Regions from separate parts of the Amycolatopsis sulphurea genome, predicted to be linked through region 1. Evidence: riboswitches for the same ligand, from Rfam matches in the RefSeq annotation. Region 1 holds a riboswitch; each other region holds the start of a gene.
What was found. A riboswitch is a leader RNA that binds a small molecule or an ion and turns the genes downstream of it on or off. The one in region 1 is predicted to bind S-adenosylmethionine.
Positions count from the first base shown of each region.

Region 1 (6,593 bases):
GAGTGGCGGCGGGCAAGACGGTGGAGCGCCTGGCGGAGGAGGACTGGGCGGCGCGACCCCGGGCAGTGCACTGGGCTGGGCGACGCCGGGCGGTGTGGGTACCCACAGTGGAGTGCCGGGCGGAACGCCCAGCGGCGAGCCGGGCAATGCAGCCCCGGGCAGCGCTACGCCGGGCTGGGCAGCGACGAGAAGCGCAGTGCCAGATGGCAGAGCGCCCGGCGGCGGAGGACCGGGCAGCGCAACCCCAGGCAGTACAACCACAAGCGGCGCTGCGGACTGGGCGACGCCGGGCACTGCAGGCCCAGACAGTGGCGTACCGGGCGACGGAGGGCTGGGCGGGATACAGGCCGCGCAGTGGGCGGGAGGAGGCGGATCCGCGACGCAGGGTGCCGGACCGCAGTCCGGCGGCGCGCCGGGGTTCGCGGGCAGGCCGGGAGCCGGGACCGGTTGGGCGGCAACGGGTTCCCCAGCACCGGGACAGCCGAACGCTGCCGCGGGCAACGACGTCCACAGTGGACAATATGGGGCGGTGCACGGTGTGCCGTCGGGAGCGTACGGAGCACCATCGGGGGTACAAGGCACACCGTCGGGAGCGTACGGATCCCCGTCGGGAGTCCAGGGAGCACCGGGAGCGTACGGATCCCCGTCGGGAGTCCAGGGCACACCGTCGGGGGCATACGGATCCCCATCAGGACTACAGGACGCATCATCGGGGCCGTACGGAGCGACGGTGCAGGGCGCACATTCAGGCGCGCACGGAACCCCAGGGCCATCAGGTGCGTACAAGGCGCAACCCGCACAGTCCGGACCGTACGGAGCGCCATCTGGCGCGTACGGCGTGAGAGGAGCGGCCACTACGGCGGATCCGGCCGTCAGCACCTGGGGCGTGCCGCAGACCGCGTCGTGGGCGCGCGGTGACGAGCCCCGGCTGGAAGCCCCGGCCGGCGGACAGCGCGGGCGAATCGGCGAGAAGCTGGAGACGCAGGGGCTGGAGGGCGAGCTGCTCACCGTGCAACTGCTGGAGGTGCAGGACCCGGCCGATTTCCTGTTCGGCGCGGCGGGGTACCGGCTGGAGGAAGGCGAGCGCGCGGTGGTCGTGCACACCGAGATCACCAACCGCGGCTCGGTGCCGTTCGCGTCGTTGCCGGACAACTACCTCGAACTGCTCACCGCCGACAGCGGCACCGTCGCCAAGGCACCCGTCTCGCTCACCTCCCGGCCACCGCACAAGATCGGGGTACGGCCGGGTGAGACGCTGGGAGGGCACACCGTGTACGTGCTCCCGGAAGCCACCCAGGTCGTCTCGGTGCGCTGGAGCCCTCGCCCCGAGCCCGACGAACGTACGCTCACCTGGACGGTGTGACCGGGGATCAGGCGTATTCGTCACGCAGGATCTGCAGGGCGTTCGCGAGGTCGTCCGGGTATTCGGCTTCGAACTCGACCCAGCGGCCGTCGGCCGGGTGCGCGAACCCGAGGGTCCGTGCGTGCAGCCACTGCCGCGTAAGGCCCAGCTTGCGCGCCAGCACCGGGTCAGCACCGTAGGTCAGGTCCCCGGCGCACGGATGCCGGAGCGCGGAGAAGTGCACGCGGATCTGGTGCGTACGCCCGGTTTCAAGCTTCACGTGCGCCAGCGAAGCCGCGCGGAACGCTTCGACCACTTCGTAGTGCGTCACGCTGGGACGCCCGCCCGCGACGACGGCGAACTTATAGTCGTGCCGCGGGTGCCGGTCGATCGGTGCGTCGATGGTGCCGCGCGTCGGATCCGGATGCCCCTGGACGACGGCGTGGTAGCCCTTGTCCACAGTGCGCTCCTTGAACGCCCGCTTGAGCACTGTGTACGCGTGCTCGCTCTTCGCCACGACCATCACGCCCGTGGTGCCCGCGTCGAGCCGGTGGACCACGCCCTGTCGCTCGGCGGCGCCGGACGTGGCGATCCGCAGCCCGGCCGCGGCGAGCCCGCCGACGACCGTGGGGCCGGTCCAGCCCGGGCTCGGGTGGACGGCGACACCGACCGGCTTGGACAGCACGACGATGTCCTCGTCGTCGTGCAGAATCCGCATCCCCTCGACCGGTTCCGCGACGAGCTCGGCAGGCCGCGCCGGTTCCGGCAGGGTCACCTCGAGCAGGCCGCCGGCGGAGAGCCGGTCGGACTTCCCGGCGGGACGCCCGTCGAGCAGCACGTCACCGGCCGCGGCGAGATCCGCCACCGCGGTGCGCGACAGGCCGAGCAGCTTGGCCAGTCCCGCGTCCACGCGCATCCCGTCGAGCCCGTCCGGGACGGGCAGCATGCGCGCGCTCACTTGGCGTCCTTCTTCGCACGTGTCGAGGTGCCGTCGTAGTCCTTGCCCAGCAAGGACAGCAGCACGATCAGCGCACCGCCGACGCAGATCGCGGAGTCCGCGATGTTGAAAATGGCAAAGCCCTGGCCGTTGGGCGCGAAGGCGGAGATGAAGTCGATGACGTGACCATGCAGCGGGCCTGGCGCGCGGAACAGGCGGTCGGTCAGGTTGCCGAGCGCACCCGCGAGCACCAGGCCGAGCCCGATCGCCCAGCCGACCGAGCGCAGCCGCCGCGCCAGCCACACGATGGCCACCACGACCGCCGCGGCGATCAGCGCGAGCACCCAGGTCATCCCGGTGGCCATGGAGAAGGCGGCCCCTGGATTGCGAATCACCTGCAGGTAGATCAGCCCGCCGAGGATGCGGACCGGTTCCTTGCCCTCCAGATTGGCCGCGACCAGGTTCTTGGTCACCAGATCGATCACCCAGATCAGCACCGCGACCGCGAACACCAGGCCGATCCGCCGCTTGGGCAGCGACGGCGCGGGGGCCGCCTCGGCTCCTCCAGCGTCCCCACCGGGCCGCGGCTCGGCAGGCCCGGGCACGTCAGGCTCGGGCACAGCGGGCTCGGACACGTCGGATTCGGGCGAGGGCTCGGTGCTCACTCCCCCATTGTCCACGCTCGCCCCTGGCCCGCTCCCGGCACCGCCGTCAGGCACAGAACGGTGGCAGCTCACGCGGGTCGCCGACCGGCGTCCACCGGCCGTCCACCTTGGTGTATTCCCACCGAGCGCCGCGCGCGACGATCTGCCGCAAGGCCAGCAGGAGCCGGTCGACGTGCTCGGCGGTGCTGCCCAGCCCGAGGCTCACGCGGAGCGCCTGCTGCCCTTCGCCGCCGGTCTCGCGGATCAGGCGACTAGTGGCGACGTGGGCACAGAACGCGCCGTCGCGCACTCCGATGCCGTACTCGGCCGACAGCACGGCGGCGACCCAACCCGGGTCGAACCCGTCGACGACGAAGCTGACCGTGCCGACGCGGTCCACCGGGGCGTCGAACAGCCGCAGTTCGGCGCAGCCGGGCAGCCCGGCAAGCCCCTTGCGGAGCCGTTCGAGCAACTCGGCCTCGTGCGCACCGATCGCGTCCCAGTTCGCGGCCAGCTGTTCGCAGGCGACGCTCAGCGCATACACGCCTACGGTGTTCGGCGAGCCCGCCTCGTGCCGCTCCGGCCCGGTGTTCCAGACCACGGCCTCCTCGGTGACCAGCTTCGTCGCACCACCGCCGGCGAGGTACGGGACGGCCGCGCGCAGCCAGTCGCTGCGGCCGATCAGCGCGCCGGCGCCGAACGGGGCGTAGAGCTTGTGCCCCGACAGCGCCACGTAGTCCACGTCGAGTTCCCGCAGCGAGATCCGCCGGTGCGGTGCGAGCTGCGCGGCGTCCAGCGCCACCCGGGCACCGTGTTTCCGCGCCACCGCGGAGATCTCCGCCACCGGCAGCAGCTCACCGGTCACATTGGACGCTCCGGCGACGACCACCAGCCGCGGCCCCTGCGGGCAGGCGGCCAGCGCTTCGTCCACAACGGACACTGCGGCCAGCCGGGTGCGCGGCAGCGACACCCGGCGCACGTTCGGCCCGCGCCACGGCAGCAGCGCGGCGTGGTGCTCGGTGTCGAACACGACCACGGAAGTCTTGTGCGGCAACGCCTTCGCCAGCAGGTTGAACGCATCGGTGGTGTTGCGGGTGAACACCACGGTGTCAGTGTCGCGGGCGTCGGCGAAGCGGCGCAGCACTTTCCGCGTGCGCTCGTAGAGCCGGGTGGAGACCTGCGACGCGAAACCCGCGCCCCGGTGCACGCTGGCGTACCAGGGCAGGAACTCGTCGACCGCGGACCGGACCGCGGACAGACACGGCGCGCTGGCCGCGTGATCGAGGTTCGCGTAGGAGATGTCGCCGCCGGTCACCAGCGGTATGCGCAGGCCGGCACCGGCCACCGGCGGAACGGCGTTGGTTTCGCCAGATTCCGGCGCGTTCGACGCAAGGGCGTTCGGCAGGACTGTATTCGGTGGGGATGTAGCAGTCATGACGCTGCCTCCTCGGCAATCCGGGGGACCCGGCGAGGGGCCCGCGCTTGCCCGCCGCACTGCGCGACCGGCCCGGTCCTCACCCGGGGCACCCCACCGCGGAAGGAGGGTTGCCGGCCAGCAAGCCGGGGCTTGACGCTGGCACTCATGACCTGCTGAAGACGATAGCCGATCACCAGTGCGCGGCACCAGCCCCATTCCGTGATCTGAGACGGCCGTCACCCGGTCAGTCCACAATGGACTATCCCGGTCAGCGGCCGGACTCCCCGCGCCACCTGGCCAGCCGCCCGGCCCGGTCCACCGCGCGGATCCGCAGCTCGGCGGCCTCGCGCACATGCTCGGTGGCGACCACGAGCAGCTGGTCGTCCTCCTGCAGCCGGCTCGTCTTCTGCGGGGTGAACCCGGCTCCGCTGCGCACCACCAGGCTGACCGTGGCCCCGGCGGGCAGCCGCAGCTCGGACAGGTACACGCCGTGCAGCTTCGAGCCCTTCTGGATGCGCACCTGCAGCAGCTCGGCGCCGAGTTCGTCGAGCGGGGCCGAGTCGACCTCGATCTCCTGCACCTCGCCCGCGCGGTCCAGCCGCAGCAGCCGGGCCAGCGGCCCGAGCGTCGACCCCTGCAGCAGGGTCAGCACGATGACGAGCACGAACACCGCGTCCACCAGCCGTTGCGCACCAGGCAGGCCTTGGGACAGCGGGATCATCGCGAGCACGATCGGCACCGCCCCGCGCAGCCCGGCCCAGGACAGGAACGCCTGCTCTCGCCAGGGCAACCGGAACGGCAGCAGGGACAGCGCCACCGACAGCGGCCGGGCCAGCAGCAGCACGACCGCGCCCGCGACCAGGCCGGGCACCAGCGTCTCCAGCAGCCTGCTCGGCGAGGCGAACAGGCCGAGCAGCACGAACAGCCCGATCTGGGCGAGCCAGCCGAGCCCTTCGGCGAAGGACAGGGTGTCCGAGCGGTGCGGCAGTTTCGAATTGCCCAGCACCAGCCCCGCGACGTAGGTGGCGAGCAGGCCGGAGGCGTGCGCGAGCTGACCCGAGGAGTAGGCGAGCACGCACACCGCGACCGTGGCGAGCGGGTAGAGCCCGGTCGCCGGGAGCGCGGCCCGGCGCAGCGCCTGGGTGCCGAGCCAGCCGAACGCCAGCCCGATGGCCAGGCCGGCGGCCAATTCGTAGACCACCACCAGCGGCAGCGACCAGTCGACCGCATCCCCGGAGGCCAGTACGATCACCGCGATGTAGGCGGGCGCGTCGTTGATCCCGGACTCGAGTTCGAGCATGCCGGACAGCCGTTTGCCGATTCCGGCCGAACGCAGCACGGAGAACACCGCCGCGGCGTCGGTGGAGGCCAGTACCGCGCCCCACAGCAGCGCCAGCCGCCAATCGAGGCCGAGCAGCCAGTGCAGCGCCGCGCCGGTGACCACGATGCTGATCACCACGGCCACTGTGGACAGCACGATCCCGGGCCCCAGCGAGGATTTGACCGACGACCAGCGGGTGGTGAGCCCGCCCTCGGTGAGGATCAGCACCAGCGCGGCCAGCCCGAGCGACTGGGTGAGCGCCGGGTTGTCGAAATGGATGCCGAGGCCGGATTCCCCGAGTACCACGCCGATCGCGAGATACAGCAGCAGCGACGGGAAACCGAGCCGGATGGACACCCGCACCGCGAGCACAGAGGACAGCAGCACCAGTCCGCCGACACCGAGGAGTACCGGAAGTCCGTCCATGTCCGCCTCCCCATCCCCGGCCCGCAGCGCGTCCAGAATAGTGAGGCGCCCGGCGCGGCCGGACACGTGTCCCCGGAACGGATGTTCCAGTCCTTTTCGGACGGTGCGACGGCCAGGGCAGGGCGGCGAGGAATTTCGCGCCAGCACACCGCCGGTGGACGGCTGGAGCGCGACCAGGACGGCCTTGCCGTGATAGCCGTCGACCGCGGCCTGCGCGGCCGCCTGGATGGCCGTACTGACGCTGCTCGTCATCGGCTTCTGCTCGGCGCCGGCGTGTCCGAACAGCGTCTCCTGGCTCTTGCCTTCGCGGTCGACCCGCTCCACCGCGAACGCGTCTCCGGACGACGCCTGCGCCCAGGTCCCGGCAAAGTTGGTCGAGGCCCCGTGATCAGCAGAGAGAGCCGTAGCTGCCCCGTCATCATCGACGGTGCCTGCCATCGTCGTCGATTTCGCCCGGCAGCAGGCGAAGCGGAGGTGTTCGAGACGCGCGACCACCTCGTGGAGGT
Region 1 is NZ_PDJK01000002.1:4,890,981-4,897,573, reverse strand. Features, by position in the region: partial or broken gene ATK36_RS28490 (AsnC family protein) at 533-1,363, shown strand; gene ATK36_RS28485 (RluA family pseudouridine synthase) at 1,371-2,300, opposite strand; gene lspA (signal peptidase II) at 2,297-2,944, opposite strand; gene ATK36_RS28475 (aminotransferase class V-fold PLP-dependent enzyme) at 2,991-4,358, opposite strand; SAM riboswitch class IV at 4,397-4,511, opposite strand; gene ATK36_RS28470 (potassium/proton antiporter) at 4,609-6,087, opposite strand.

Region 2 (6,593 bases), 1.5 Mb from region 1:
GGATGCCGGCTGATACGCCCACCAGTCACGTCAGTGCACGTCGGGGAAGCGGAACCGGGGCAGGTACGGCCCGGAACCGTGACGATGGCGCTGGCTGGGGGTGTCGGACTTGAGAGGCGCATCCCCGGATGCGTCGCGACCGAAAGACGACTGCGGTCACGCACGTCGTCTTGGGAAAGGGAACGACCCGGTGACTGGTAGCAGGCAGGGTGGCGCACGCCCCGAGGCGGAGCCCGACTACTTCTCCTCCGCGGGTTCGGTGGCGGTCCTCGACCGCGAGCTTGAAGACACCGCGTACGGGCAGCTGGACTTCTCCGACGAGCTGCATGTGACCCAGCAGGACGTGCTCACCGCACTCGGCCCGGACGCCGACACGCTGATGGCGGAGATCGACGTCGACGTCGACGAGCTGATCCGGCTGATCAACGCCGAGACCACCATGCTCCCGCCGCTGTACCTGCCCGACGAGCTGGCCGAGGACTCGACCGCCACGCCGCAGGCCAAGCAGGCCGCCGCGGAGGAGGGCCTGCGCGAGGCCACCCGCACCTGGAAGCGCCGCTTCCTCAAGGGCGCCGTGCTCGCGGTCATGGTCACCGTCGGCGGCGGCGGTGCCGCGGCGCTGGCGATGAACAAGAGCATCACCGTCGACGTGGACGGCCAGCAGCGCACCGTGCACAGCTACGGCGGCACCGTGGGCGAGGTGCTCGAGGAGGCCGGTCTCTCGGTCGGCGAGCACGACTCGCTCTCGCCCTCCCCGCAGGCCGCGGTCGGCGACGGCGGCGTCATCAAGCTTGAGCGCGGCCGCAAGCTGGACCTGGTCGTGGACGGCGTGCAGCGGCCCTCGTGGGTGCGCGCCACCACCCTCGGCGACGCGCTGACGCAGCTCGGCATGAGCGACCTCGTCGCGCAGGGCGCCTGGACCTCGCTGCCCTCCTCCGGCGAGCTGCCCCTCGCGGGCTCCACCGTGCAGGTCAAGACCAAGAAGCAGATCACGCTCTACGACGGCACCAACGCGCCGCGCCAGGTGACCACCACCGCGGTCACCACGAAGGAGTTCGCCTCCGACCTCAAACTCAACCTCGGCCCGGACGACGCGATCGACGGCGGTCTCGACGTCTCGCTCAAGGACGGCGCCGAGGTGCACGTCTCGCGGATGGGCGTCTCGATGGTCGAGCAGGAGGAGACCATCGACCCGGAGGTGCAGAAGGTCGACGACCCGACGCAGCTCAAGGGCGAGCAGAGCGTCGCGGACCCGGGCACCCCGGGCAAGAAGGTGGTCACCTACAAGGTCACCAAGAAGAACGGCGCAGAGGTCTCTCGCGAGAATGTCTCGGAGAAGGTCGTCACCGCGCCCAAGCCGAAGATCATCAAGGTCGGCACCAAGCAGGCGCCGCAGCCCGCCATCGGCGACACCGGGGCGTGGGACCGCATCGCGCAGTGCGAGTCGACCGGCAACTGGCACATCAACACCGGCAACGGCTACTACGGCGGCCTCCAGTTCGACAAGCAGACCTGGAACGCCTACGGCGGCGGCCAGTACGCCCCCACCGCCGACAAGGCCACCCGTGAGCAGCAGATCGCGGTGGCCGAGAAGGTGCGCGACGCCCGCGGCGGCTACAGCGCCTGGGGCTGCGGCTACAAGGCCTGAGCACGTTCGGTTTCCCGGTAGACGGCCGTGAGCTTCGCGCTCACGGCCGCCTGCTCAGGGTCCCGGCAAAGTTGGTCGAGGCCCCGTGATCAGCAGAGTGAGCCGTGGCTGCCGCGTCATCATCGACGGCGCCTGCCCTCTTCGTCGATCACGCCCGGCAGCGGGCGATGCGGAGCTATTCGAGGCGCGACCACCTCGTGGTGTGCGCCGGACCTGTCTCGGGTCTGTGAAGGGGCCCTTCACAGACTCAGAGTCCGTGAAGGGCCCCTTCACAGACCTTCACGGACTTCCGCGGTCTGCGCAGGCCCCTCACTCCGACTTTGCCGACACCCTGGCCGCCTGCTTTTGTGCGCCGCGTTGCCGAGGCGCAGGTGGTGCTGGGTAGGCTCGTCCGGTGGTGGAACTGCTGGGGCCTGCCGAAATCCGTGGGCTGGCCGACGAACTCGACGTCCGGCCCACGAAGAAACTCGGGCAGAACTTCGTGCACGACCCCAACACCGTCCGCCGCATCGTCGAACTCGGCGGTGTGCGGCCGGGGGACGTCGTGCTGGAGGTCGGGCCCGGGCTCGGGTCGCTGACGCTCGGTCTGCTCTCGGCCGGCGCTCGGGTCGTCGCGGTGGAGATAGACCCGGTGCTCGCCGCACGGCTGCCGCGCACGGCGGCTGAGCGCGCGCCCGAAGCGGCGGAACGGCTATCCGTGGTCGGTGCCGACGCGTTGCGCGTGCGGGCCGCGGATCTGCCCGCGGAACCGGTGTCGCTCGTGGCGAACCTTCCGTACAACGTCGCCGTCCCGGTCGTGCTGCACCTGCTCGCCGAGCTGCCGTCGCTGCGGCGCGGGCTGGTGATGGTCCAGACCGAGGTGGCCGACCGGATGGCCGCCGGGCCGGGCAGCCGCACTTACGGCGTGCCCAGCGTGAAACTCGCCTGGTACGGACCGGCACGCAAGGTCGCCCCGGTGCCGCGGAACGTGTTCTGGCCGGTGCCGAACGTGGATTCCGCACTGGTGTCCTTCGAACGCACCGATCCGGTCACCGCGGTCGACCGGGCTCGGCTCTTCGCCGTCGTGGACGCCGCGTTTTCCCAGCGCCGCAAGACTTTGCGGGCCGCGCTGGCCGGCTGGGCGGGCTCGGCGGAACGCGCCGGGGAGCTGCTCGCCGCGGCCGGGATCGACCCGCGCAGCCGCGGCGAACAGCTCGACGTGCACGCGTTCGCCCGGATCGCCGCCGCCGGCGTCTGACCCGCGGCGGTCAGCCTCCGGCCGGGCCGAAGATCCGGTCCAAGTGGTAGTCGAGCGTGGCCAGTACGGCGGTCGTCCGCCGTCGGCCGTGCAGGATGTGGAAGCCGAGGCCGGTGATCCCGGACACCAGCAGGTCCGCCTCGTGTTGCGGCCGGATGCCCGGCATCGGCTCGCCTTGTTCCAGTAGTCGCGTGACCAGGTCTTCCAACGCGGTGTCCCGGTCCGGGAATACTCCCGGCTCCCGATACGAGCGGCTGAAGTAGGCGAGGCGCACGCGCAGTGCGAACTCGCTTTCGGTGTCCAACGGCAGCAGCCCGGTAAGCACGCCCCGCAGCACGCCGCGTGCGCTCTGGCCGGCTTGCGCTTCGATGCGTTCCCGCGCTCGGCGTTCGGTGTCCTCGCGGAGATAACGCAATGCCAGTACGAGCAGATTGTGCTTGGTCTCGAAGTAGTACTGAACCAGCCGCAATGACACGCCCGCTTCTGCGGCCACATCGCGCATGCGCACGGAATCCAGCCCACGATCCGCGGCGATCCGCCAGACCGCTCCGGCGATCGCGCGGCGGCGCTGGTCGTGGTCCACCCGCTGAGGCACCGGTCGTTCTCCGTTCCCGAGGTGGTACGAGCGTATCTGATACAGCGGTACCAAGAAGACCGGATTTGCTCACCTTTGTGAACTATCCCGGGGCAGGCTCATCCGGTCGCTGTGCGTGATCCCCGGCGGGAAAAAGCCGGTGCGAGGCGGTTGTCAAGTGTCCACAAGGGATTCTCGGGGGTGAGCGCGGGCTGCCGGACCGTTCGGTGGCGGAACTTCCGGTCCCCGCAGGCCGGGTGCGGATTTCACCACCGGCCCGCGACCACTCGTGTGATCTGCACCAACGTGCTTGCGTTCAGTCCGTGGGATCGGCTTTACTCGAAGACGTCCATCCCGAGCGACTGAGAGACCTGGCTCGCCGAAGTCGCAGCAACCACCCGCAAAGTGGGCAGGTGCTACCGCCAGGACCGATGGAGGCCGTTTCCGATGCAGATGCTCGCCCGCCCGCTCCTGCTGACCCGGCGCCGCGTAGTCGACGAAGGTCGCCGCACGGTAAGCGCGTGTCGACGCTCCATGGCCATCGCCTGATCCGCTTTTCCGCGATTCGCCACACCGTCCTTTGAGGACGGTCATTCGAGGACGCCTGGCGCGCCCGGAACCGGTGCTGCGCCCCTTGCCTGGAGCTCATTCGTGATCACTGTCGAAAACGTGTCAAAATCCTTTCCCTTCAACGGAAATCGAGTCGCCGCCCTGCGCGACGTGAGTGTCGAGGTGCAGGCCGGCTCGTTGTTCGGCGTGGTGGGACCGGCCGATTCCGGCAAGTCCACCCTCGCCCGGTGCATTGCCCTGCAGGAGCGCCCGGACCGCGGCGTGGTGCGGCTCGACGGGCTCAACACCGCCACCCTGGACGGCCGCCGGCTGCGGGAGATCCGCCGTCGGCTCGGCGCCGTCGGCGCCAAGTCCGAGCTGCTCGCCGAGCGCACCATCGCCGGGAACGTCGCCGCTCCGCTGGAGCAGCTCGGCGTGGACGGCCCGCAGCGGCGCAGCCGGGTCGGCTCGCTGCTGGACCTGGTCGGGCTCACCGCCCGTGCCGGGCAGAAGCCGGGCGAGCTGACCGACGGGCAGCGCCGCCGGGTCGCCGTGGCCAGAGCGTTGGCCGCCGGACCGGCCGTGCTCGTCGCAGACGACCCGACCGCCGGGGTCGCCCCGGAGGACGCCGGCGCGGTGCTCGCCGTGCTGGACCGGGCCCGTGCGGAGCTGGGTGTCACGGTCGTGGTGACCACCCAGGAGGCGGGCGTGGTCCGCCGGGTGTGCGACGACGTCGCGGTGCTCGACAACGGCGTCGTGGTAGAGCGGGGTTCGCTGCTGGACCTGATCTCCTCGCCGGCGAGCTGGACCGCGCAGGCGGTGCTGCCCTCGATCGAGACGAGCCGGGCGCAGGCGGCCAAGTACGACCGCTCGGCCGACGTGGTGCTGATCGGCTTCGCCACGGTTGGTGCCTTGCTTCCGGAGGCGGCCACCCGCTTCGACGTGGAGCTGTCCACCATCGGCGGCGGCCTGACCCGCATCGGGGACACTCCGGTCGCCCGCTTCCGCGTGGGCGTCCGCGGCGAGCGCGCCGACGCCGCGTTGGCTTGGATCGCCGACCGTGGTGCGTATGTGGCCCAGCCCCAGGCCGTCCGCGGCCCGCAGAGCGTGGCTGCCTGAGTTGTCGAACCAGCGAGGAGGGCCCGGCCGGCCCTCCTCGCTGCGTGTTGTCCGGACGCGCCCAAGGTCTGTGAAGGGGCCCTTCACGGACTCAGAGTCCGTGAAGGGCCCCTTCACAGACCTCCACGGACCTCCACACCGACTTTGCCGACACCCTGGACTCAGCGTCTGTGAAGGGTCCCTTCACAGACGAACCGGCTTGCCCATTCGCGGCCGGTCACCGGTGGTGCCACTTCGCCGCCGCGCTTGGGGCTCACGGCTGCCCGGGCGGCGGAACTTCGCCGAAGTCCTCGCCGGGCCGCCCGAGGATGGCGGCGAGTTCGGGATCCGCGTGGATCTCCGCGGTCCGCTTCCACTCCGCGACCAGGATGGCGACCGGCGCCGGGTTGCCGAGGGACTCGGCGCGCTCCAGCGTCTCGACCAGTTCCGCCACGAAGGTCTGCACATCTTCCTTGGGCAGGTACCGGACCCAGGGAAAGGCGGCCGGCAGTACTTCGGTGGCGAGAGTGACCGCCTGATCGCTGCGGCGCATCAGCTCCACGAAGATCTTCGTGGTCGCCGACGCCGCGGCGACCACCTGTTCCGCTCGCTCGGCGGTGATCAGCAGCAGGTCCTGCTGATCCTTCTCCCGGCGGCGAATCCGCACCGACCGGTCCGCCGACTGCTCGAGCTGGGCCACGACCCGGCGCGGATGCAGGGACAGCTCGGAGATGTTGACTTCCCTCACGGTCATACTTCAAAACTACTTCCCAAGTACCGCCGGTCCACTCCGGAGTCGTCTCCGGCACGTTTTCTCCTGGTGAGGAGGCCGCCGGCCCGGCCACGTAGGCTGGGCGGGTGCTCGCCGTAGTTCCACCACCAGTCACCGTCCGGGTCCCGGCCAAGGTCAACCTGCACCTGGCCGTCGGAGATCCGCGGGCGGACGGGTTCCACGAGCTGGTCACCGTGTTCCAGGCGCTGTCGCTGACCGACGAGGTCACCGTCGCGATCACCGAAGAGCCGGGCCTGGAGGTCTATGGCGAGGGGGAGCGCGTGGTGCCCACCGACGCGAGCAACCTCGCCTGGCGCGCGGCCCGCGAGCTGGCCGCCTACGTCGGCCGTCCCGATGCCGGGGATCCGAAGGTGCGGATCGTGCTGCGCAAGGGCATTCCCGTCGCCGGTGGCATGGCGGGCGGCAGTGCGGACGCGGCCGCGGCGCTGGTCGGGCTGGCCTCGCTGTGGAAGCTCGACGTGACCCGCGACGAGCTGGCGGTACTCGCCGGGCGGCTCGGCAGCGACGTGCCCTTCGCGCTCTACGGCGGGACCGCGCTGGGCACGGGGCGGGGCGAGCGGCTCGTGCCGGTGCTCTCGCGGCACACCTTCCACTGGGTGCTGGCCTTCGACGAGAAGGGCCTGTCCACGCCGAAGGTGTTCGGTGAGCTGGACCGGTTGCGGGCCGAGGGGAAACCGCCGCGGATCGGTGCGCA
Region 2 is NZ_PDJK01000002.1:3,414,573-3,421,165, forward strand. Features, by position in the region: gene ATK36_RS21750 (resuscitation-promoting factor) at 191-1,648, shown strand; gene rsmA (16S rRNA (adenine(1518)-N(6)/adenine(1519)-N(6))-dimethyltransferase RsmA) at 2,043-2,885, shown strand; gene ATK36_RS21760 (TetR/AcrR family transcriptional regulator) at 2,896-3,480, opposite strand; SAM riboswitch class I at 3,806-3,897, shown strand; gene ATK36_RS21765 (methionine ABC transporter ATP-binding protein) at 4,111-5,127, shown strand; gene ATK36_RS21770 (hypothetical protein) at 5,381-5,860, opposite strand; gene ATK36_RS21775 (4-(cytidine 5'-diphospho)-2-C-methyl-D-erythritol kinase) at 5,965-6,593, shown strand, end outside.
Region 2: linked by a shared signal. The riboswitch ahead of ATK36_RS21765 (methionine ABC transporter ATP-binding protein) and the one ahead of ATK36_RS28475 (aminotransferase class V-fold PLP-dependent enzyme) in region 1 are both predicted to bind S-adenosylmethionine.

Region 3 (6,593 bases), 230 kb from region 1:
GCGCACCGGCTCGACCCCGCGGACGGCCAGGTCGGCGAGCACCGCGGGCAGGTCGCGGACCTGCAGGAACAGGTTGACGTCCGGGCTCGGCGCGGTCTGCCCGGAGCCGACCACCTCGATCGAGCCGCCGCCGGCGAAGAACCGCGTGCCACCGGGGAATTCGCGCTCGACGGCCAGGCCGAGAGTGTCGCGATAGAAGGCCGTCGAGATCTGCGGATCACGCGGGTGGATCAGCATCCGGCTGCTCAGTACTTCCATGGCTGCATGCCTACCGGAGCGGCTCAGGCCACCGCAATCGCAGCGATCCCGGCCAGCACCACGACCGAACCGATCAGCCTTCGCACTGCGTTGCGCTCACCCAGCAGCAGCCACGCCGCAACCCCGCCGAAGACGATCGACAGCTCCCGCGCAGGCGCAACGAGGCTCACGGGAGCGATCTGCAGCGCGTACAGCACCAGCAGGTACCCCAACGGCGACGCGACCCCGACGATCAGCGCCTCGCGACGGTGCTCCCGCCACAGCCGTCCGACCTCAACGCGGCCACGTACGGCCGTTGGCGCAAGCAGCATGCTCTGTAGGAGCGCTCCACCACCGAAGTAGACGAGCGGCGGCATGCCCACCGTAGTGACCGACTGCGCGTCCCAAAGCGTGTACGCCGCGATCATGGCGCCAGTGAGCACGCCGTAGAACACGCCTGCCCGCCGTGCCCCTTCGCCCGCGTGGCTGCCGCAGAGACTGATCACGAGTACGCCCGCCACCACGAGGAGCGCCCCGATCAGGCCAAGCACGCCGGGCCGCTCGTGCAAGAGAGAACCGCCACGAGCACCGACAACAGCGGCCCGGTCCCGCGCGCGAGCGGGTAGACGAGCGACAGATCGCCGACGTCGTAACCACGCTGCAGCACGATCCCGTACCCGACATGGAGCGCCGCGGTGACGACCGCCGCCCCCAGCCAGCTCCACTGTGGACGCTCCGGCTCGACGACCAGCGCCACCACCACGAACGGAAGCAAGAGAACCGCGGAAACCGTGTAGTACAGCCAGACGAACTGCGCACCCCCGCCGGAGACCCGCTTGGCCGCGAGATTCCAGACCGCGTGCACGACCGCGGCGGCGAGGACCATGGACAGAGCAGTGCCGTTCACGAGAACCCCTTCTGGTCTTCCGCGCATGCCGAAGACCGGGTTCCTCCAGGCTTTTGTCCCGTCAGATGAACGACCGGCACCCTGCCCGGCCGACGGTGCCGCTCGGACCAGCCCCGCCGGCCCTCGTTGTCACAGCGCCCGCACAAGACGGACGACGGCCCGGCGACGGAACCCTAGGCACTACCGGATCCCACGGTAGCCGAGACGGCAAGGACGTACCGGACGACCGCCGGCGCCGAGACCCGGGCCGGAGGAATCCGGGCACCTCGCAGGACCGCCGAGCTGGACTGTTAAGCTTTCCCCTCGTCGCCGTGCGGCATTCCGTCAGGGAGGAAACCCGGTCGCCTTCGCGGGCGCTGCCGGAGCCAGTACGTCGCGGTGACGACCTTCATCGAGTGAAATGAGGACGCCTCCATGGCCAACATCAAGTCGCAGATCAAGCGCATCACCACGAACGAGAAGGCGCGGCAGCGCAACCTGGCGATCCGGTCCTCGGTGAAGACCGCGATCCGCAAGTTCCGCGAGGCCGCCGAGGCCGGCGACAAGGACAAGGCCCTCGAGCTGCAGCGCGAGGCCGCTCGCAAGCTCGACAAGGCGGTCACCAAGGGCGTCATCCACGCCAACCAGGCCGCGAACAAGAAGTCGGCGATCGCGAAGCGCGCGAACCAGCTCTGAGCCGGAGTTCGCCTGAAGGCCCGGTGACCTCGGTCGCCGGGCCTTTTCGCATGCCCGGGTAACCTCCGGGCCGCCCGGGCTCCTGGGCGGGACCGGCCCTGGTTTCGCAGGCTGATCTCGGACAGCCCGGGTTCCCCTCTGGTCAGGGACGTCGCGCTCTTCCCCCGCCTACCCGGCCTCAGCCGGGTCCTCGCATACCGTCCCGGTCTCGGGTCGCCAAAGGTGCATACTTGCCCGCCCGGCGGCCGCGTCTTTCTCGCATGCCTACCCGGCTGCGGGACGCGAGCCCCTTCGCATACCTGCCCGACCTCGGGCCGCCGAACGTCTCGCATGGCTCCCTGGCAGCCAGGCTCTCCCCGCCCAGCTCGCCTCTGCTCCGCCACGCCACCGAGCCGGTCGCAAGGCTGGACGATCGGGTCTCAGTCAGCGGTCGCCCCTCGCGATGACCACCTCGACGACGGCTCGTTCCAGGGCGTAGTCGGCGTCCGCGGCGGCGCCTTTCACCTCGGCGTTCAGCCTGGCCACGACGCGCATCGCGGTGGCAAGGCCGTCCTGGCCCCAGCCCCGGGACTGGCCCTGTGCCTTGCGGATCTTCCACGGCGGCATGCCGAGTTCGCCGGCCATCTGGTTCGGGTTGCCGCGGCCGGCGGCGGACACCCGCGCGATGGTGCGAACGGCGTCGGCCAGCGCGTCGGCGACCAGCACGTGCGGGACGCCCAGCTGCATGGCCCAGCGCAGCGATTCCAGCGCGGCGGCCCGGTCACCGGCCACGGCCTTCTCCGCCACCGCGAACCCGGTCACGTCGGCGCGGCCGGTGTGGTAACGGCGTACCGCCTGCTCGTCGACCACGCCGCCGGTGTCCGCGACCAGCTGGGTCGCCGCCGAGGACAACTCGCGCAGGTCGGAGCCGACGGAGTCGAGCAGAGCCGACACGCCAGCCGGGTCGATCTTGCCGCCCGCTCGGCGGACTTCGTTGCGTACGAACGATTCCCGTTCGGCGGGTTTGGTGAGCTTCGGGCATTCGGTGATTTCCGCGCCCGCCTTCTTCAGCGCGCCCGGCAGCGCTTTGGCCGCCTTGCTGCGCCCGCCGCCGCTGTGCACGACCACCAGCACCACCCCGTCCGCCGGGGCCTTCAGGTAGGCGAGCACCGCGTCGGACAGGTCCTGCGAGATGTCCTGCGCCGACTCCAGTACGATCACCCGCCCCTCCGCGAACAGCGAGGGACTGACCAGTTCGGCCAGTTCGGGCGGTGTGAGTTCGGACACCCGAATCCGGGTCAGGTCGGCCGTCTGATCGGCGGCCCGCGCCGCGTCCAGCGCGGCGCGCACGGCCCGTTCGATGAGCAGTTCTTCCTCGCCCGTGACGAGGTGCAGCGGCGCGGGTGCGGTGGTCACCCGGCCATTCTCTCACCCGGCCGGCAGTCCGCCCGCTCCGGTGATCTGGACCGCCTCCATGGCATGAGGTGATCGGTGTGCCGTACGGTGTGGCCCAGGCGGCACCCACTGCGGTGCGCCCACAACTGAATACCGCTCATCCAGAGGGGCAGAGGGAACGGCCCGACGAAGCCCCGGCAACCGGCGTACAGCCTGTCATCCCGCGATCGCGGGGTAGCTGACGAACACGGTGCCAATTCCGGCCCGCCATGGCGGGACAGATGAGGAAAGGAACCTCGCGATGACCGCATCCCTCGGCACGGACCCCACCCGCACCACGCTCGATCTCGGCCCCGCCGTCGAGCTGGTGTCGAAGGAAGAGGGACACCGGCAGCCGCTCGCCCCGGAATTCGTGTCCGCCGAGGACTTCTCGCCGCTCGAAGTGGCCTACGACTTCGGCCGCGTGCGCCGCGAGGACATCGAGGCGGGACCGAAGAACATCTGGCGCTACAAGAAACTCCTTCCCGTCCCCTCGACCGTCGAGCAGACCCCGAACACCGAACCGGGCAGTACCCGGCTCGTGCGAGCCGACCGCCTCGCCAAGGCACTCGGTCTGAAGACCGTGTGGGTCAAGGACGACACCGGCAACCCCACCCACTCGTTCAAGGACCGTGTGGTCGCGGTGGCGCTCGCCGCGGCCCGCGAGTTCGGCTTCGAGGTCCTCGCGTGTCCCTCGACCGGCAACCTGGCCAACGCGACCGCGGCCGCCGCCGCGCGCGCCGGCTGGCGGTCGGTCGTGCTGATCCCGAAGAGTCTCGAACGCGCCAAGATCCTCACCACCGCGGTCTACGACGGCGACCTGATCGCCGTCGACGGCAACTACGACGACGTGAACCGCCTCGCCACCGAGCTGGCCGCCGAGCACCCGAAGTGGGCGTTCGTGAACGTCAACGTCCGCCCGTACTACTCCGAGGGCTCGAAGACGCTCGGCTTCGAGGTCGCCGAGCAGCTCGGCTGGCGCCTGCCGGAACAGATCGTGGTGCCCATCGCCTCCGGTTCCCAGCTGACCAAGGTGGACAAGGGTTTCCGCGAGTTCGGTCAGCTCGGCCTCGTGGAAGCCAGCCCGTACAAGGTGTTCGGCGCCCAGGCCACCGGCTGCTCCCCGGTGTCGACGGCGTTCCGCAACGGGCACGACGTGGTCCAGCCGGTGAAGCCGGACACCATCGCCCGTTCGCTCGCGATCGGCAACCCGGCCGACGGCCCCTACGTGCTCGACGTGGTCCACCGCACCGGCGGCGCGATCGAGGACGTCACCGACGAGGAGGTCGTGGAGGGCATCCGGCTGCTCGCGCGCACCGAAGGCATCTTCACCGAGACGGCGGGCGGGGTCACCGTCGCCACCGCGAAGAAGCTGCTGGAGACCGGCAAGCTCGACCCGGACGCGGAGACGGTGCTCCTGATCACCGGCGACGGCCTCAAGACCCTCGACGCGGTGGAGAACCACCTCGGCCCGAAGGCGACGGTGCCGCCGTCCACGGAGGCCGTGAGCAAGGCACTCGGCTACTGACCCACGACGGTCCGGCCGTATCCGGTCGCCGCCGTTCGGTGACCGGATACGAACCGGCACGCCGCCGGGCACTGGCAGCAGCTAGTGCGGTGGTCCCCGTGGCTCACCCCGTCGCGCGACGACCGGCCCACCATCGCCGGGAAGCACCGCGGTGTCCCCGTCGACATCGGTCCGGGTGATCAGCGCACCCAACGTCCCCAGAACGTCCACTGTGGACTTGCTCGGATGCCCGTATCCGTTGCCCGCACCCACGCTGATCAAGGCCGCGCGCGGCCGAACCGCAGCAAGGAACTGCGGTACGGAGTATTTCGAACCGTGGTGTGGCACCTTGAGTACCTCCGCGGTCAGGTCCACTCCCCCGGCCAGCAAGTCCGCCTGCGCGGCCAGTTCGACGTCCCCGCTCAGCAGCACCCGGCCGGCGGACGTGGTGGCGCGCAGCACCACTGAGCTGTTGTTGATCATCGTGCCGTCTTGCAGGGCGGGCGATCTGGTGGTCGCGTAACGCGGCCCGAGGACGTCGAGAGACAAGCCCGGCCAGTCGAGCCGCTGGCCCTGGTTCACCTCCACCAGCGGGACCTGGTGCTTCGCGGCCTCGACCGAGATCTGCTGCCACGCCCACGCAGGTGCCCGCCCCGGCCCGACCGCGACCGCGCCGACGGCTCTCCCCTCGAACACCGACGAGAGCCCGCCCACATGGTCGGCGTGCAGGTGGCTCAACACGATCAGCGGCACCCTGTCCACGCCGAGCCGGTTCAGGCATTCGTCGACCGGCCCCGGTTCCGGCCCGGTGTCGACCACCACCGCACGCCCGGGTTCACCGGTCGCCAATACGAGGGCGTCACCCTGTCCGACGTCGCATTCGACTGCGGCCCAGTTCTTCGGCGGCCAGCCGGGCTCCAGTACCCGGGCAGGCACCACCGCCAGAAGCACCACCACCAGCCCGACCGCCACGAGCACTCGCAGCCGACGGAACCGCAGCACCACCACGGCGAGGATCATCAGTCCGGCCGCGCACAGTCCCCCAAGCCAGCCACCCGGCCAGCCGAACACCGCGCCAGGTGCCCGCGCACCGTGGCGAGCCACAGTGATCAGCCACCGCGCCTCAGGATCGGCCAGCCGGATCAACAAGTGCCCGGCACCGCTCCACCACGGACCGACGACGGTGGCCAGCACTCCCAGCACCGTGACCGGCGCGACCACCGGTGCCGCAAGCACATTCGTGAGCACCGAGACCAGGCTGACCGTACCTGCCATCCCAGCAATCACTGGCGCAGTGACCACGAAAGCGGCCAGCGGGACCGCAAGACCTTCCGCGTAACCCGGCGGAATCCCTCGGCGAGCCAAGGAATCCGCCCACTTCGGCGCGATCAGCACCAGCCCGGCGGTGGCGAACACCGACAATGCGAACCCGAAGTCCGCCGCCATCGCCGGGTCCCATCCGACGAGCACGCACACTGCGAACGAGAGCGCGGGCAGTGCGGAGCCACGGCGCCCCAACGCCAGCGCGAGCAGCCCGACAGCGCCCATCACCCCGGCCCGCACCACACTCGGCTCCGGTCCCACCAGCACCAGGAAGCCGAGCAGACACACGCCGGCGGCTACTGCAGACAATCTCGGCCCGGCGCGTAGTAGCCTGCACAACAGCAATACGGCGCCACAGATGATCGCGACGTTGCCACCGCTCACGGCCATCAAATGGGTGAGACCCGAGGCCGTGAACTCTTGCTCCACCTGTTGCGGCAGTGCGCTGGTGTCGCCGATGACGAGACCGGGCAGCAAGCCGGCCGGTTCCTCGGGCAACACGGAGCACAATGAGTGCAGCCCGCTCCGCAA
Region 3 is NZ_PDJK01000002.1:4,660,599-4,667,191, reverse strand. Features, by position in the region: gene ATK36_RS27395 (VOC family protein) at 1-258, opposite strand, end outside; partial or broken gene ATK36_RS27390 (DMT family transporter) at 282-1,171, opposite strand; gene rpsT (30S ribosomal protein S20) at 1,559-1,819, shown strand; gene holA (DNA polymerase III subunit delta) at 2,243-3,214, opposite strand; SAM riboswitch class I at 3,348-3,481, shown strand; gene thrC (threonine synthase) at 3,495-4,760, shown strand; gene ATK36_RS27370 (ComEC/Rec2 family competence protein) at 4,842-6,593, opposite strand, start outside.
Region 3: linked by a shared signal. The riboswitch ahead of thrC (threonine synthase) and the one ahead of ATK36_RS28475 (aminotransferase class V-fold PLP-dependent enzyme) in region 1 are both predicted to bind S-adenosylmethionine.